3 regions of the Enterobacter sp. N5-15 genome follow, and region 2 is predicted to be linked to each of the others. Evidence: predicted binding sites of a transcription regulator. Region 2 holds the regulator's gene; each other region holds the start of a gene.

Region 1 (5,417 bases), 210 kb from region 2:
CGGTGACGATCCGCAACGACCTGGCGTTCCTGGAGAAGCAGGGCATTGCCGTTCGCGCTTACGGTGGGGCATTGATATGCGAAGGCAACATGCCGGGCGCTGAGCCTTCCGTGGAGGATAAAAGCTCGCTGAATACGGCGGTGAAGCGCAGCATCGCACAGGCCGCTGCCGCGCTGGTCAAACCCGGGCACCGTATTATTCTGGACTCCGGCACCACGACGTTTGAAATCGCCCGCATGCTGCGCCAGCACACGGACGTCATTGCGATGACCAACGGGATGAACGTGGCGAATGCGTTGCTGGAAGCGGAAGGGGTGGAATTGCTGATGACCGGCGGGCATCTGCGCCGTCAGTCGCAATCTTTCTACGGTGACCAGGCAGAACAGTCGCTACAGAATTACCATTTTGACCTGCTGTTCCTGGGCGTTGACGCCATCGATCTCGATCGCGGCGTGAGCACGCACAACGAGGATGAAGCCCGTCTGAACCGCAAAATGTGCGAGGTGGCGGAGCGCATTATCGTTGTCACTGACTCCAGCAAATTTAACCGCTCAAGCCTGCATAAAATCATTGATACGCAAAGGATTGATATGATTATTGTCGATGAAGGCATTCCGGCGGAGAGCCTGGACGGGCTGCGGAAAAGCGGGATTGATGTGGTGTTGGTTTAAGGTTTTTACCCTCTCCCCTATGGGGAGAGGGCAGGGTAAGGGGAAGTCACGTCACCGGTGCCGGGTTAAACACCGCCAGCTGATTATGCAGCCCCCACTGGTCGGAGAACGTTTTCTTCCGTCCGCTGGCGACATCCAGAATGAAGTGGAACAGTTTCCAGCCCACGTCCTCAATACTCTCTTCTCCGGTGGCGATGGTGCCCGCGTTGATGTCCATCAAGTCATACCAGCGGTTTGCCAGCTCGGTGCGGGTCGCCATCTTGATTACCGGCACCGCCATCAGGCCGTACGGCGTGCCGCGCCCGGTGGTAAAGACCTGCACCGTAATGCCGGACGCCACCTGCTGCGTGCCGCAGACGAAGTCGCTGGCAGGCGTTGCCGCGTAAATCAGGCCGCGTTTCGTCGGGCGCTGGCCCGGAGAGAGCACTTCCACAATCGCGCTCTGGCCGGATTTGGCAATCGACCCGAGGGCTTTTTCCACCACGTTTGCCAGGCCGCCTTTTTTGTTGCCCGGAGACGGGTTGGCGCTGCGGTCGGTTTTGCCCATATCGAGATAGCTATCGTACCAGGCCATTTCCTCGAGCAGGCGCTTGCCCACCTCTTCATTCACGGCGCGTGGCGTCAGCAGATGGATGGCGTCACGCACTTCGGTCACCTCGGAGAACATCACCGTGGCGCCGCAGCGCACGAACAGATCGGATGCATAGCCCACCGCCGGGTTGGCCGTCACGCCGGAGAAGGCATCGCTGCCGCCGCACTGGGTGCCCACTACCAGTTCCGAGGCCGGGCACGTTTGGCGCTGGCGCCGGTTGAGTTTGTCGAGATGACGCTCTGCCACCTGCAGAATATCGTCGACCATTGAGCGGAACCCAACGTGGCGTTCGTCCTGCAGGCGCACGATGCTGGCCTCGTCTACCGGAATGGCTTTGACATCTTCAGTGCCCTGCAGCAGGCGCTCGGGCTGCAATTTTTCACACCCCAGACCGATGACCATCACCTCGCCGCCAAAGTTCGGATTCAGTGCGATATTGTGAATGGTACGGATAGGCACCACGGCAGCGGGTGCGTTAATCGCCACGCCGCAGCCGTAGAGGTGGTTCAGGCCTACCACGCCGTCGACGTTCGGGTATTTCGGCAGCAGATCGCGTTCGATGATTTTCACCACATAATCCACGACGCCCGCCACGCAGTGTACGCTGGTGGTAATGCCGAGCAGGTTCTTGGTGCCGACGCTGCCGTCCGCGTTGCGGTAGCCTTCGAAGGTATAGCCCTCCAGCGGAGGAAGCGGTTCCGGCACGCGGGTCGCCAGCGGAAGCGTGTTCAGCGGCGGCGCTTCAGGCAGCGCCACCAGAGACTCCTCAACCCAGCTACCCTGTGGTATAGAGCGAACGGCATAGCCGATGACTTCACCGTAACGTACGATTTCGCTATTATCAGGGATATCCACCAGCGCCACCTTATGCCCCTGCGGAATATGCTCAATCAATTCCAGCCCGTCCGGGAAGCGGGTGCCCGCTTTTAAGCCATTATCGTTGACAATAATCGCCACATTATCGGTGTCGTGTACTTTTATATAAAACGCCGTCGGCGATGCCTGTCGAATTTCAATGTCGGCCATTGTTCAGTATTCTCCAGCAAAGTGTCTGATAATAATTCCAGCCAATTTTCTAATGGTAGAAATAAATACGCGGCTTTCAGAATTAAAGCATGTCAGCATAGGGGGCATGAAAATGTGATCGCGATCGCTCCCGAACCGGTAATCCCTGATTCTGTGCATTAGCGCCCAGTGCTTTGTGCATATGCAAAAATTTTTATCAAAATGTATCGCAATGCTTGAGCGTTACAACAATGTGTGGTCGTGGATTGCGTCTTATACTGAATGACGATTTTATAACGCCAAAATACGTCAGAATAATAAATATAATGCTGGCGCGGTGTCTGAATAAATAAAATGATACTGAAAAAGGCTGCGGAATAAAAAAGGTAAATACGATGAGTAACGATATCTTCCCGAATAAATTTAAAGCGGCCCTCGCGGCGCACCAGATTCAAATTGGCTGCTGGTCCGCGCTGGCAAACCCAATCAGTACCGAAGTGCTGGGCCTGGCCGGTTTCGACTGGCTGGTGCTGGACGGCGAACATGCGCCGAACGATATCAGCACGTTTATTCCGCAGCTGATGGCGCTGAAAGGCAGCCACAGCGCCCCGGTAGTGCGTGTACCCACCAATGAGCCGGTGATTATCAAGCGTCTGCTGGATATTGGTTTCTACAATTTCCTGATCCCGTTTGTGGAGACGGAAGAACAAGCGGCGCTGGCCGTAGCCTCAACGCGCTATCCGCCAGAAGGGATCCGCGGCGTTTCCGTTTCGCATCGCGCCAATATGTTTGGCACCGTGCCGGACTACTTCGCGCAGTCTAATAACAACATCACCATTCTGGTTCAGATCGAGAGCCAGCAGGGCGTTGATAACGTCGACGCGATTGCAGCCACAAACGGTGTGGACGGTATCTTCGTCGGCCCAAGCGATCTGGCTGCCGCCTTTGGCCATCTGGGTAACGCCAGCCACCCTGACGTGCAGCGCGCGATCCAGCACATCTTTGCCCGCGCTAAAGTACACGGCAAACCGTGCGGCATTCTGGCGCCGGTTGAGGCTGATGCCCGTCGCTATCTGGAGTGGGGAGCCACGTTTGTTGCCGTCGGCAGCGACCTCGGCGTATTCCGCTCGGCTACGCAGAAATTAGCGGACACTTTTAAAAAATAACCATCATTGAGGAAACAGATTATGACGCTGAAAGTGGGTTTTATTGGCCTGGGGATCATGGGTAAACCAATGAGTAAGAACCTCATCAAAGCGGGTTACTCACTGGTGGTATCCGATCATAATTCGCAGGCCGTGGCTGAGGTAATGGCGGCTGGCGCAGAAACGGCCACCACCGCCAGAGCCATTGCCGAGCAGTGCGATGTCATCATCACCATGCTGCCAAACTCCCCGCATGTTAAAGAGGTCGCGCTGGGTGAAAACGGCATTATCGACGGTGCGAAGCCGGGCCTGGTACTGATTGATATGAGCTCTATTGCGCCGCTCGCAAGCCGTGAAATCAGCGAGGCGTTAAAAGCGAAGGGCGTCGATATGCTAGATGCGCCGGTCAGCGGCGGTGAGCCGAAAGCGATCGACGGCACGCTGTCGGTGATGGTCGGCGGCGATAAAGCTGTATTCGATAGATTTTACGACCTGATGAAAGCCATGGCGGGCTCCGTGGTGCATACCGGGGACATCGGGGCGGGTAACGTGACCAAGCTGGCAAATCAGGTTATTGTGGCGCTGAACATTGCCGCCATGTCCGAAGCGCTGACGCTGGCAACCAAAGCGGGCGTCAATCCGGATCTGGTCTATCAGGCCATTCGCGGTGGTCTGGCGGGCAGTACCGTGCTGGATGCCAAAGCGCCGATGGTCATGGATCGTAATTTCAAACCCGGTTTCCGCATCGACCTGCATATCAAAGATCTGGCGAACGCGCTGGATACGTCACACGGCGTGGGCGCACAGCTGCCGCTGACCGCGGCGGTCATGGAGATGATGCAGGCGCTGCGTGCCGATGGCCTGGGCACGGCCGATCACAGCGCGATTGCATGCTACTACGAAAAACTGGCGAAGGTGGAAGTGGCGCGTTAATCACGCCTTGCCCACACCTTAGGGTGACAGTGGCGCGTTAATCACGCCTTGCCCACACCTTAGGGTGACAGCGGCGCGCAAACCCTCTATACTGCGCGCCGAAGCTGACCAGACAGTCGCCGCTTCGTCGTCGTCCCTTTCGGGGGAGACGGGCGGAGGGGAGGAAAGTCCGGGCTCCATAGGGCAGGGTGCCAGGTAACGCCTGGGGGGGAAACCCACGACCAGTGCAACAGAGAGCAAACCGCCGATGGCCCGCGCAAGCGGGATCAGGTAAGGGTGAAAGGGTGCGGTAAGAGCGCACCGCGCGGCTGGTAACAGTCCGTGGCACGGTAAACTCCACCCGGAGCAAGGCCAAATAGGGGTTCACAAGGTACGGCCCGTACTGAACCCGGGTAGGCTGCTTGAGCCAGTGAGCGATTGCTGGCCTAGATGAATGACTGTCCACGACAGAACCCGGCTTATCGGTCAGCTTCAACTTCTTCTAAAACGATCGTTGATGTGTCTCAGGTGTAAAAAATGGGATGCATCAGCGGTTGTCTTTTTTCCTGCCCTCCATTACGTATACCTATTGAGTAATACCTGATTAAGTTTTACTTAAGTCTGATGTTTCTTGTTTGAGAGATTATTGCTTGTAAACTGTCCAGCATTGTTATTTCCATAACAAGTAGAGGGACTTATGGCAACAGGTTATTATCTGCGGGTTGGAGACCAAACTACCTGTGGTGGCAAAATCTTAACCGGAACCCCGGTAATAGATTGGTACGGTGCTAACGCTGCGCGCGAAGGCGATTTTGTTTCTTGTGGAAAAAATCCAGGTGTTTCCTACAAAATTATCGGGGGCACAGAGGGATTTTTGGACAAAACGCAGCAGTTAGCCGGAACATTGGATAGTATCAGCTCCTGCCCGTGCAAGGCGAAGTTCATTCCTTCCATTCCGGACTGTTATGAAAAAGAAAATGTATCTTCGTCAAGACGTTCAAATGTAGCGGCAGCGTCCCCAGTCGCACTGATGCCAAAACTTCGTTCAGAGCCGGAACCAGAACAGCACGCCCAGACCGCGAAAAAGAAAAC
Region 2 (5,417 bases):
CCCGTATGCGCATGGATTAATTGAGGCGGCAAAAGCGCGCGGCTGGCTGGGCGTGGTGATGCATTTTCGCGGCTGCAGCGGCGAACCGAATCGTCAGAAACGCATTTATCACTCGGGTGAAACCGAAGACGGAACGTGGTTTTTACACTGGCTGCGGGACAACTTTGGCACCGTGCCAACCGCCGCGGTGGGCTACTCGCTGGGCGGAAATATGCTGGCCTGTCTGCTGGCCAAAGAGGGCGAAAGCGTACCGCTGGATGCCGCCGTCATTGTCTCCGCGCCGTTTATGCTGGAGCAGTGCAGCTACCACATGGATAAAGGCTTTTCCCGCGTCTATCAGCGCTACCTGCTCAACCTGCTGAAGGCCAACGCGGCGCGTAAGCTGAAGGCCTACCCGGATACCCTGCCGGTCAGCCTCCGCCAGCTGAAAAAGGTGCGCCGTATTCGCGAGTTCGACGACCTGATCACCGCGAAAATCCACGGCTTCGCCGATGCGATTGACTATTATCGTCAGTGTAGCGCCATGCCGCTGCTCAGCAAGATCACGCAGCCGACGCTGATTATTCATGCCAAAGATGACCCGTTTATGGATCATCATTCGATCCCCGCTCAGGAGTTTCTGCCCGACAACGTTCACTATCAGTTGACCGAGCACGGCGGCCACGTCGGGTTTATCGGCGGCACGCTGCGCCGCCCGAAAATGTGGCTTGAGGCGCGTATTCCTGACTGGCTAACTCCTTATCTGGACGGTGCAAAATGATTATTCCCTGGCAGGATCTGGCTCCCGAAACGCTCGATAATCTGATTGAAAGCTTTGTATTACGCGAAGGCACCGATTATGGTGAACAGGAACGCTCGCTTGAGCAAAAGGTCAACGATGTTAAGCGCCAGCTGAAAAGCGGCGACGTGCTGCTGGTGTGGTCAGAACTGCATGAGACGGTCAATATCATGCCCCGCAACGCGTTTCACGGCTGATCTTCCACCCTTTTCAGTCAGGGAGTTGCTATGTCTGCCAGACATCCGGTTATTGCCGTTACGGGGTCGAGTGGTGCGGGAACCACCACCACCAGCCTCGCATTTCGCAAGATTTTCGCCCAGCTGAATCTCCGTGCGGCGGAGGTCGAAGGCGATAGCTTTCACCGCTACACGCGCCCGGAAATGGACATGGCCATCCGTAAGGCGCGCGATTCGGGTAAACACATTAGCTACTTCGGCCCGGAAGCCAATGACTTCGGCCTGCTGGAACAAACCTTTATCGAGTACGGTCAGAGCGGCAAAGGGCAGTCCCGCAAGTATCTGCATACCTATGATGAAGCCGTTCCCTGGAATCAGGTGCCGGGAACCTTTACCCCGTGGCAACCGCTGCCGGAACCCACCGACGTCCTGTTTTACGAAGGATTGCACGGTGGCGTGGTCACCCCTCAACACGACGTGGCCCGCCACGTGGATCTGCTGGTCGGCGTGGTCCCTATCGTTAACCTGGAGTGGATCCAGAAGCTGACGCGTGACATGAGCGAGCGCGGCCATTCTCGCGAAGCGGTGATGGACTCCGTGGTGCGCTCCATGGAGGATTACATTAACTTCCTGACGCCGCAGTTTTCCCGCACCCATATCAACTTCCAGCGCGTGCCGACGGTGGATACCTCCAACCCGTTTGCCGCCAAAAGTATCCCGTCTCTGGATGAGAGCTTTGTGGTGATCCATTTCCGCAACCTCGACGGCATTGATTACCCCTGGCTGCTGGCCATGCTGCAGGGTTCGTTTATTTCGCACATGAATACGTTAGTGGTGCCGGGCGGAAAAATGGGGCTGGCGATGGAGCTCATCATGACGCCGCTGGTGGAGCGACTGATGGAAGGGAAGCAGATCGCGTGAACATGTTCCCTCTCCCTGTGGGAGAGGGTTAGGGTGAGGGCATCAACACGCACGATGCCCAAATAATTAGGCCTCGATCACTTCATACGAATGCGTGATTTTTACCGCTTTCTCCAGCATTAACGCCACAGAGCAGTACTTCTCCGCAGACAGGTCCACCGCACGCGAGACCGCCGCGTCTTTCAGCTCTTTACCGGTGACCACAAAGTGCAGGTTAATATGGGTGAACAGGCGTGGCGCCTCTTCGCGACGTTCTGACGTGAGTTTGACTTCACAATCCGTGACGTCATGACGACCTTTTTGCAGAATCGACACCACGTCAATTGCGCTGCATCCACCTGCCGCCATCAGCACCATTTCCATTGGGCTTGGCGCTTTATCGCCGGAGTTACCGTCCATCAAAATCTGGTGTCCTGACGCGGACTCGCCCAGGAACGTTAAACCTTCAACCCATTTCACGCGCGCTTGCATATTCTTAAACTCCAACGTTGCATTTTTGGTGACAGATTACGCGTGCGTTACATTTCTCGCAATGGAAGGCGACCTGCATCATGCTGAAGCGAGACACCAGGAGACACGCGGCGAAAGCTATGCTAAAACACTCTGGATGCTACAGTAATACATTGACGTTACACATGTATGCAGAGGACATCAAACTTTACTGGCTGCGAAACGTTACGGTAGCCGACTTCCCAGGGTATGGGTAAGAATTCGATTGCAACCCCAGAGTCCGGATGCATCTGATGACTCTGGTGACAGCTTATAACAGAGGATAACAGCGCATGGTGCTTGGCAAACCGCAAACAGACCCGACTCTCGAATGGTTCTTGTCTCATTGCCACATTCATAAGTACCCATCAAAGAGCACGCTGATTCACCAGGGTGAAAAAGCGGAAACGTTGTATTACATCGTTAAAGGCTCGGTGGCAGTGCTGATCAAAGATGAAGAAGGGAAAGAGATGATCCTTTCTTATCTGAACCAGGGCGATTTCATCGGTGAACTGGGCCTGTTTGAAGAGGGCCAGGAACGTAGCGCCTGGGTTCGTGCAAAGACAGCATGTGAAGTGGCTGAAATTTCTTACAAGAAGTTCCGTCAGCTGATTCAGGTTAACCCTGACATCCTGATGCGTCTTTCTTCCCAGATGGCGCGCCGTCTGCAGGTCACGTCAGAAAAAGTGGGTAACCTCGCCTTCCTGGACGTTACCGGCCGTATCGCACAAACCCTGCTGAACCTGGCGAAACAGCCAGACGCTATGACCCACCCGGACGGCATGCAAATTAAAATTACCCGTCAGGAAATTGGTCAGATCGTCGGTTGCTCCCGTGAAACAGTGGGCCGTATCCTGAAAATGCTGGAAGATCAAAACCTGATCTCCGCCCACGGTAAAACCATCGTGGTCTACGGAACGCGTTAATTCCGCTTAAACGGCGTGCCATCGCAAGGTGTCACGCCGTTTTTGTCTCTACTCCCCATGTGGCGCAGGCTGATCTATCACCCGGAAGTTAACTACGCACTGCGACAAACGCTGGTGTTGTGTCTTCCTGTGGCCATAGGTCTGATCCTCGGACATCTTCAGCAAGGCCTGCTGTTTTCCCTCGTGCCCGCCTGCTGCAACATTGCCGGTCTGGACACGCCGCATAAGCGCTTTTTCAAACGCCTGATTATCGGCGGCTGCCTGTTTGCGGGCTGTAGCCTCGCCGTACAGCTGTTACTGGCTCGTGATATCCCGCTGCCGCTGATCCTGACCGTGCTGGCGATGACCCTCGGCGTCACGGCGGAAATCAGTTCGCTGCACGCCCGCCTGCTTCCCGCCTCGCTGATTGCGGCCATTTTCACGCTGAGCCTCGCCGGGAATATGCCGGTGTGGGAGCCGCTGCTGATCTACGCCCTGGGGACATTGTGGTACGGGCTGTTTAACTGGTTCTGGTTCTGGCTGTGGCGCGAACAGCCGCTGCGTGAATCCCTGAGCCTGCTCTATGTGCAGCTTGCGGATTACTGCGAAGCCAAATACACCCTGCTCACCCAGCATACCGATCCGGAAAAGTCCTTACCGCCGCTGCTGACGCGCCAGCAGAAGGTGGTGGATCTGATTAGCCAGTGCTATCAGCAGCTGCATATGCTCGCCGCCAACAAGAACCACGAGTACAAACGGCTGCTGCGCACCTTCCAGGTCGGATTGGATCTGCAGGAGCATATCTCCGTTAGCCTGCACCACCCGCAGGAGGTGCAAAAGCTGGTCGAGCGCAGCCACGCCGAAGCGGTGATCCGCTGGAACGCGCAAACCGTGTCCGCACGCCTGCGGGTGCTGGCCGACGATATTCTCTACCACCGCTACCCGACGCGCTTTAACATGGATAAGCAGCTGGGCGCGCTGGAGAAAATCGCCCGTCAGCATCCGGATAACCCCGTCGGCCAGTTTGCCGCCTGGCACTTCAGCCGCATCGCCCGCGTGTTGCGCACGCAGCGCCCGCTTTATCCCCGCGACCTGATGGCGGATAAGCAGAAACGGCTTCCGCTATTGCCCGCCCTCAAAAGCTATCTTTCTCTTAAATCGTCCGCCCTGCGCAACGCCGCAAGGATTAGCGTTATGCTCAGTACCGCCAGCCTGATGGGCATGGCGCTGCACCTGCCGAAACCCTACTGGATCTTAATGACCGTGCTCTTTGTCACCCAGAACGGCTACGGTGCCACGCGGGTGCGTATTCTGCATCGGGCTGGCGGAACGATGGCCGGGCTGATCATTGCGGGCGTGACGCTGCACTTCCACGTGCCGGAAGGCTATACCCTGGCAGGCATGCTGGCGGTTACGCTGGTGAGCTACCTGATTATCCGCAAAAACTACGGCTGGGCGATGGTGGGCTTTACGGTGACGGCGGTATATACCCTGCAGCTGCTCACGCTCAATGGCGAACAGTTTATTGTCGCCAGGCTGATTGATACCCTGATCGGCTGTCTGATTGCCTTTGGCGGCATGGTCTGGCTGTGGCCGCAGTGGCAAAGCGGACTGCTGCGCCAGAACGCCCACGATGCCCTGGAAGCCGACCAGCAGGCCATTCGCCTGATCCTGAGCGACGACCCGCAGCCCTCCCCGCTGGCCTATCAGCGAATGAAGGTCAACCAGGCGCACAACGCCCTGTTTAACTCACTCAACCAGGCGATGCAGGAGCCGGGCTTTAACTCGCACTATCTTGCAGACATGAAGCTCTGGGTGACGCACAGCCAGTTTATCGTCGAGCACATTAACGCCATGACCACGCTGGCGCGCGAGCACACGATGCTGACGCCGGATCTGGCGCAGCGCTATTTGCAGTCGTGTGAAATTGCGCTGCAGCGCTGTCAGCAGCGTCTGGAGTATGACTCGCCGGGTGAGTCGGGAGATTCGAACATTCTGGAAGCGCCGGAGACGTTGACCCACGGGCCAATGAGCACGCTGGAGCAGCATTTGCAGCGCGTTCTCGGGCATCTGAACACCATGCACACCATTTCATCGGTGGCATGGCGTCAGCGTCCGCATCATGGCGTTTGGTTAACGCGCGTGTTA
Region 3 (5,417 bases), 1.1 Mb from region 2:
TTATGCCGCCTGCGATTGTCGCCAACGACGCCCTGACGATGCCGCTGGTGGATATTCCGCAGGCGAATGACGCTTTACTGGATAACGAGGATCTGGCGTGACGCACCGCTTTGTCGATACCCACTGCCACTTTGATTTCCCGCCGTTTACGGGGGATGAAGCGCAAAGCATTGCGAAAGCTGCCGAGGCAGGCGTTCAGGCCATCATTGTGCCGTCAGTGGAAGCGGCCTATTTTCCCCGGGTGCTGGATCTTTCCATGCGGCACCCCGCGCTCTATGCCGCGCTCGGCCTGCATCCGATTGTGATTGAGCGGCATCTTGATGAGCACATTGAGAGGCTTGATGAGGTCCTGCAGACCGCAGGAGACAAACTTGTCGCCATCGGTGAGATCGGCCTCGATCTTTATCGCGAGGATCCGCAGTTTGAGCGCCAGCAGACGATCCTCGACGCGCAGCTCAGGCTGGCGAAGCGCCACGATCTGCCGGTGATCCTCCATTCAAGACGTACGCACGATAAGCTGGCGATGCACCTGAAACGCATCGATCTGCCGCGCAGGGGCGTCGTACACGGTTTCTCCGGCAGCCTGCAGCAGGCGCAGCGTTTTATTGAGCTGGGCTATAAAATCGGCGTCGGTGGCACCATTACCTATCCGCGCGCCAGTAAAACCCGTGACGTGATGACCCAGCTGCCGCTGTCGGCGCTTCTGCTGGAAACCGACGCGCCGGATATGCCGCTGAATGGTTTTCAGGGCCAGCCGAATCGTCCGGAACAGGCGGCGCGCGTGTTTACCACCCTGTGTGAACTGCGAAAGGAACCTGAAGAGGTGATTGCCGACGCGCTGCTTGAGAATACCCGTTCGGTATTTGGCATCATGCTATAGGTAAAGCGCCGGGCGGATCACCGTTATCTTCTGTTTTTCCAGCGCCAGCGCCAGCGGCTCAACGTCCTCGGCCGTGGCGCTGCGCCATGATGCCGCCTCACCGTAAACGCCATGGGCATGAAATGCGTTGATGCGCACCGGAACATTTCCAAGCCCGTGGATAAAGGTCGTTAGCGGTTTGAGATGTTCCAGGTAATCACACTGCTCCGGAATAACCAGCAGGCGAAGTTCCGTCAAACGGTGACGATCTGCCAGCCAGCGGATGCTCTGTTTAATCAGCGGGTTTTCGCGCCCGGTCAGGAAGCGGTGATGCTCGTTCCCCCACGCCTTCAGATCCAGCATCGCGCCATCCAGTACCGGCAGCAGCTTTTGCCAGCCGGTTTCGCTTAACAGACCGTTGCTGTCGACCAGGCAGGTGAGGTGACGCAGGGCAGGATCGGCTTTGATCGCTGAGAATAGCGTCACTAAAAACGGCAGTTGCGTTGTGGCTTCGCCGCCGCTCACGGTGATCCCTTCGATAAACGGTGCGGATTTGCGGACCTGGGTGAGGATCTCGTCCAGGCTGAAGCGGTGCGCCATAGGCGTTGCCTGCTGCTGGCACAGGTGCAGGCAGGTGTCGCACTGCTGGCAGTCACTCTCCTGCCACCAGACGCGTCCGGCCTGAATGGTCAGCGCGTCGTGCGGACAGTGGGGCACACAGTCCCCGCAGTCGTTGCAGCGGCCGATCGTCCACGGGTTGTGGCAGGTTTTACAGCGCAGGTTGCAGCCCTGCAGGAACAGGGCCAGGCGGCTGCCCGGCCCGTCCACGCAGGAAAAAGGAATGACCTGACTAACTAAAGCGCATCTGCTGTTCATGGCTAATCACGCGCGGTTGACGTTCCAGAATACGGGTATTGCGCGCGGCCTCTTCTCCCAGCCACGTGGTATTGGTGCGCGATCCCGCTTCCCGGTATTTCTCCAGATCCGATAGTCGCACCATATAACCGGTCACGCGGACCAGATCGTTACCCGCCACGTTGGCGGTAAACTCACGCATACCCGCCCTGAACGCGCCCAGGCAAAGCTGAACCACCGCCTGCGGGTTGCGTTTTACCGTCTCCTCCAGCGTCAGGATATCGCTTATCCCGGAAGAGTAGTGCTTGTGGTGAGGGGCCACCGCCAGCAGATGGCTGATGGGATCCGGCTCGTCGCCGTAGGGCAGTCGCGCGCCCGGCGTGGTGCCCGAATCGGAGCTGATCCCCGACTGCGCGTGGAGCATCGCGCGGTGCTTCCAGCCGTGCTTCACCGGCGTGTTTTCCACGAACGCCGCAAGCTGTTCGCTGATGCGATAGCCCAGCGCGTTGGCCTGTTCGTCCTTTCCGTAGCGTCCCGCTATTCCTGCTTTCTCACAGAGCGCGTTTACCGCTTCCGCCAGGCCGTACATGCCAAACATGGGCACAAACCGATCGGCATCAATCAGCCCCTCTTTTACCAGGAAGCTATTCTCAAAGAAGCCAGACTGCCCGTACAGAAAATCGCAGCGCGCATCGATGATGGCAATTTGCTGCTGGCAGTAGTGCGGGAGCGCGCGGGTGAAGAAGTCTTCAATGGATGTGCTGCGTTCAGCAATGGCTTTGAGGTTAAGGCGCACCAGGGTGCTGCCACCGCCTGCAAGCGGCAGAGAGTTGTAACAACTCACCACGCCGTAACGGCCTTTTGTGAAAATTTTATCATTCATCGGGCCATTAGAAATGTGCGGTTTGCTGCATTCGCATATGTTTTTTGCCACCTCAAGCAGCAGGTCGTCCGGGGTGATATCGGGATCGTAGATAAAGGTCAGGTTCGGCGCGACCTGCTTCAGCTCTGCGTCGGCACGCAGAATGGCACGTGTGACGGGCGTATCCGCCGGGCCGATATTGGCGTGCATAAACGCATCCGGCAGCGTACGGTCGAGATAGCGCCAGAAACGTTTTATTCGGCTATCGATCGCTTCTTGTGTTAGAATTCTAACATATGGAGTTAATATCGCATCAAGCTGACCGAGATAGACCGGCATCGATGTGACGGACGGAACATGATGGTAGAGGATGGTTAACAGCGAGAGGGCGTCGTCGAGATCTTTTGCCCCTTCCAGCTCCAGCCATTCTGAACCGTTAGCCAGAAATTTTGCGTAATCCGGCAGAACGTAACGGGGTTTGTAAGGCGCGTGGCCTTCGAACATGTCGCAGATAACCCCCTCGTCCAGCGCGGCTCTCGCGGCCTCAGGAAGCGCCGGATAAGACAGGTTGTTTTCCGCTTCCAGCGCCAGAAAATGACGTTTTTGTTCCGGGGTTAACACCGGGCTTGTCACAATGTGCTGGCAACGTTGTTGCAGGGCGTCGGGGCTGGAGTGGGGCATATTCGCTTCCTTGAGTGTTCTGCGGATGATGAACGGATTGTAGGAAGCCAGCCTGTCGGGGCTTTTGATCCGACAGGGGGTATCGCTGCTTTAGTCGACAATTTACGCGCTAAAGTTTGAAGAAGATCTCATTACAGTAATGCAAATTTGTACGCAGTTTTCATTAACTGTGATGAATGTCGAAGTGTGGATGCGGGTGAATGTTAGAATACTCACAGACCCGCAAGGTAAAATTTATACGGCACTGCCGTTGGAGAATGTTATGACCGATTTAACTGCAAGCAGCCTGCGCGCGTTGAAACTGATGGACCTGACCACCCTGAACGATGACGACACCAATGAAAAAGTCATCGCCCTGTGCCATCAGGCGAAAACGCCGGTGGGTAACACCGCAGCCATCTGTATCTACCCGCGCTTTATCCCGATTGCCCGTAAGACTCTGAAAGAGCAGGGCACGCCGGACGTGCGCATTGCAACCGTAACTAACTTCCCGCATGGCAACGATGATATCGAGATTGCGCTGGCAGAAACCCGCGCGGCGATTGCCTACGGCGCAGACGAAGTTGACGTGGTGTTCCCGTACCGCGCGCTGATCGCCGGCAACGAGCAGGTTGGTTTTGACCTGGTGAAAGCCTGTAAAGACGCGTGTGCGGCGGCAAACGTGCTGCTGAAAGTAATCATCGAAACCGGCGAGCTGAAAGAAGAGGCGCTGATTCGTAAAGCGTCTGAAATTTCCATCAAAGCCGGTGCGGATTTCATTAAAACCTCTACCGGTAAAGTGCCGGTGAATGCGACTCCAGAAAGCGCGCGCATCATGATGGAAGTGATCCGCGACATGGGCGTGTCCAAAACCGTTGGTTTCAAACCTGCGGGCGGCGTGCGTACTGCCGAAGACGCGCAGCAGTTCCTGGCGATTGCCGACGAGCTGTTTGGCGCCGACTGGGCTGATTCCCGCCACTACCGCTTCGGCGCGTCCAGCCTGCTGGCCAGCCTGCTGAAAGCGCTGGGTCACGGCGACGGCAAGAGCGCAAGCAGCTACTGATTGCCAGACAATGCCGGATGACGCTTCGCTTATCCGGCCTACAGGATCGTAGGGCGGGTAAGCGTAGCGCCACCCGCCACAACTCCCCCGATTCCGCATGGAGGTTACCGTGTTTCTCGCACAAGAAATTATTCGTAAAAAACGTGATGGTCATGCATTAAGCGACGAAGAGATCCGCTTCTTTATCAACGGCATTCGTGATAACACCGTCTCAGAAGGGCAGATTGCGGCTCTGGCGATGACCATTTTCTTCCACGATATGTCGATGCCTGAGCGCGTGTCGCTGACCATGGCGATGCGAGATTCAGGAACCGTTCTGGACTGGAAAAGCCTTAACCTTAACGGCCCGATTGTGGACAAACACTCCACCGGCGGCGTGGGCGACGTGACGTCTCTGATGCTCGGCCCAATGGTGGCAGCCTGCGGCGGTTACATCCCGATGATCTCCGGACGCGGCCTGGGCCACACCGGCGGTACGCTCGACAAACTGGAAGCCATTCCGGGCTTCGATATCTTCCCGGATGACAACCGCTTCCGCGACATTATTAAAGACGTTGGTGTGGCGATTATCGGCCAGACCAGCTCTCTTGCTCCGGCAGACAAGCGTTTCTACGCGACCCGCGATATCACCGCGACCGTTGACTCCATCCCGCTGATCACCGCCTCTATCCTGGCGAAGAAACTGGCTGAAGGGCTGGACGCGCTGGTGATGGACGTGAAAGTGGGCAGCGGCGCGTTTATGCCGACCTATGAACTTTCTGCTGCGCTTGCCGAAGCGATCGTTGGCGTCTCCAACGGCGCGGGCGTGCACACCACCGCGCTGCTCACCGACATGAACCAGGTGCTGGCCTCCAGCGCCGGTAACGCGGTCGAAGTGCGTGAGGCGGTACAGTTCCTCACCGGCGAATACCGTAACCCGCGTCTGTTCGACGTCACCATGGCGCTGTGCGTTGAGATGTTAATCTCCGGCAAGCTGGCCAGAGACGATGCGGAAGCGCGCGCGAAACTGCAGGCGGTGCTGGATAACGGCAAAGCGGCGGAGATCTTTGGCCGCATGGTTGCGGCGCAGAAAGGCCCGACCGATTTCGTCGAAAACTATGCGAAATACCTGCCAACCG

What was found. The regulator CRP, encoded in region 2, controls carbon source genes, mostly activating them, when cyclic AMP is high. The targets are predictions, from matches to a motif close to ATGTGANNNNNNTCACAT.
Region 1: the regulator CRP is predicted to act here: its motif matches at 2,402-2,419, upstream of garD (galactarate dehydratase).
Region 3: the regulator CRP is predicted to act here: its motif matches at 3,372-3,389, upstream of deoC (deoxyribose-phosphate aldolase).

The regions. Positions count from the first base shown of each region.
Region 1 covers NZ_CM170150.1:4,238,967-4,244,383, reverse strand. The annotation lists gene AC2TE5_RS20030 (DeoR family transcriptional regulator) at 1-671, shown strand, start outside; gene garD (galactarate dehydratase) at 718-2,289, opposite strand; gene garL (2-dehydro-3-deoxyglucarate aldolase) at 2,664-3,434, shown strand; gene garR (2-hydroxy-3-oxopropionate reductase) at 3,456-4,346, shown strand; RNA gene rnpB (RNase P RNA component class A) at 4,447-4,823, shown strand; gene AC2TE5_RS20005 (PAAR domain-containing protein) at 5,023-5,417, shown strand, end outside.
Region 2 covers NZ_CM170150.1:4,444,330-4,449,746, forward strand. The annotation lists gene AC2TE5_RS21110 (hydrolase) at 1-760, shown strand, start outside; gene AC2TE5_RS21115 (YheU family protein) at 757-975, shown strand; gene AC2TE5_RS21120 (phosphoribulokinase) at 1,006-1,875, shown strand; gene AC2TE5_RS21125 (OsmC family protein) at 1,942-2,346, opposite strand; gene crp (cAMP-activated global transcriptional regulator CRP) at 2,658-3,290, shown strand; gene AC2TE5_RS21135 (YccS/YhfK family putative transporter) at 3,348-5,417, shown strand, end outside.
Region 3 covers NZ_CM170150.1:671,505-676,921, forward strand. The annotation lists gene AC2TE5_RS03190 (patatin-like phospholipase family protein) at 1-101, shown strand, start outside; gene AC2TE5_RS03195 (TatD family hydrolase) at 98-880, shown strand; gene AC2TE5_RS03200 (YjjW family glycine radical enzyme activase) at 875-1,735, opposite strand; gene AC2TE5_RS03205 (YjjI family glycine radical enzyme) at 1,710-3,257, opposite strand; gene deoC (deoxyribose-phosphate aldolase) at 3,520-4,299, shown strand; gene deoA (thymidine phosphorylase) at 4,409-5,417, shown strand, end outside.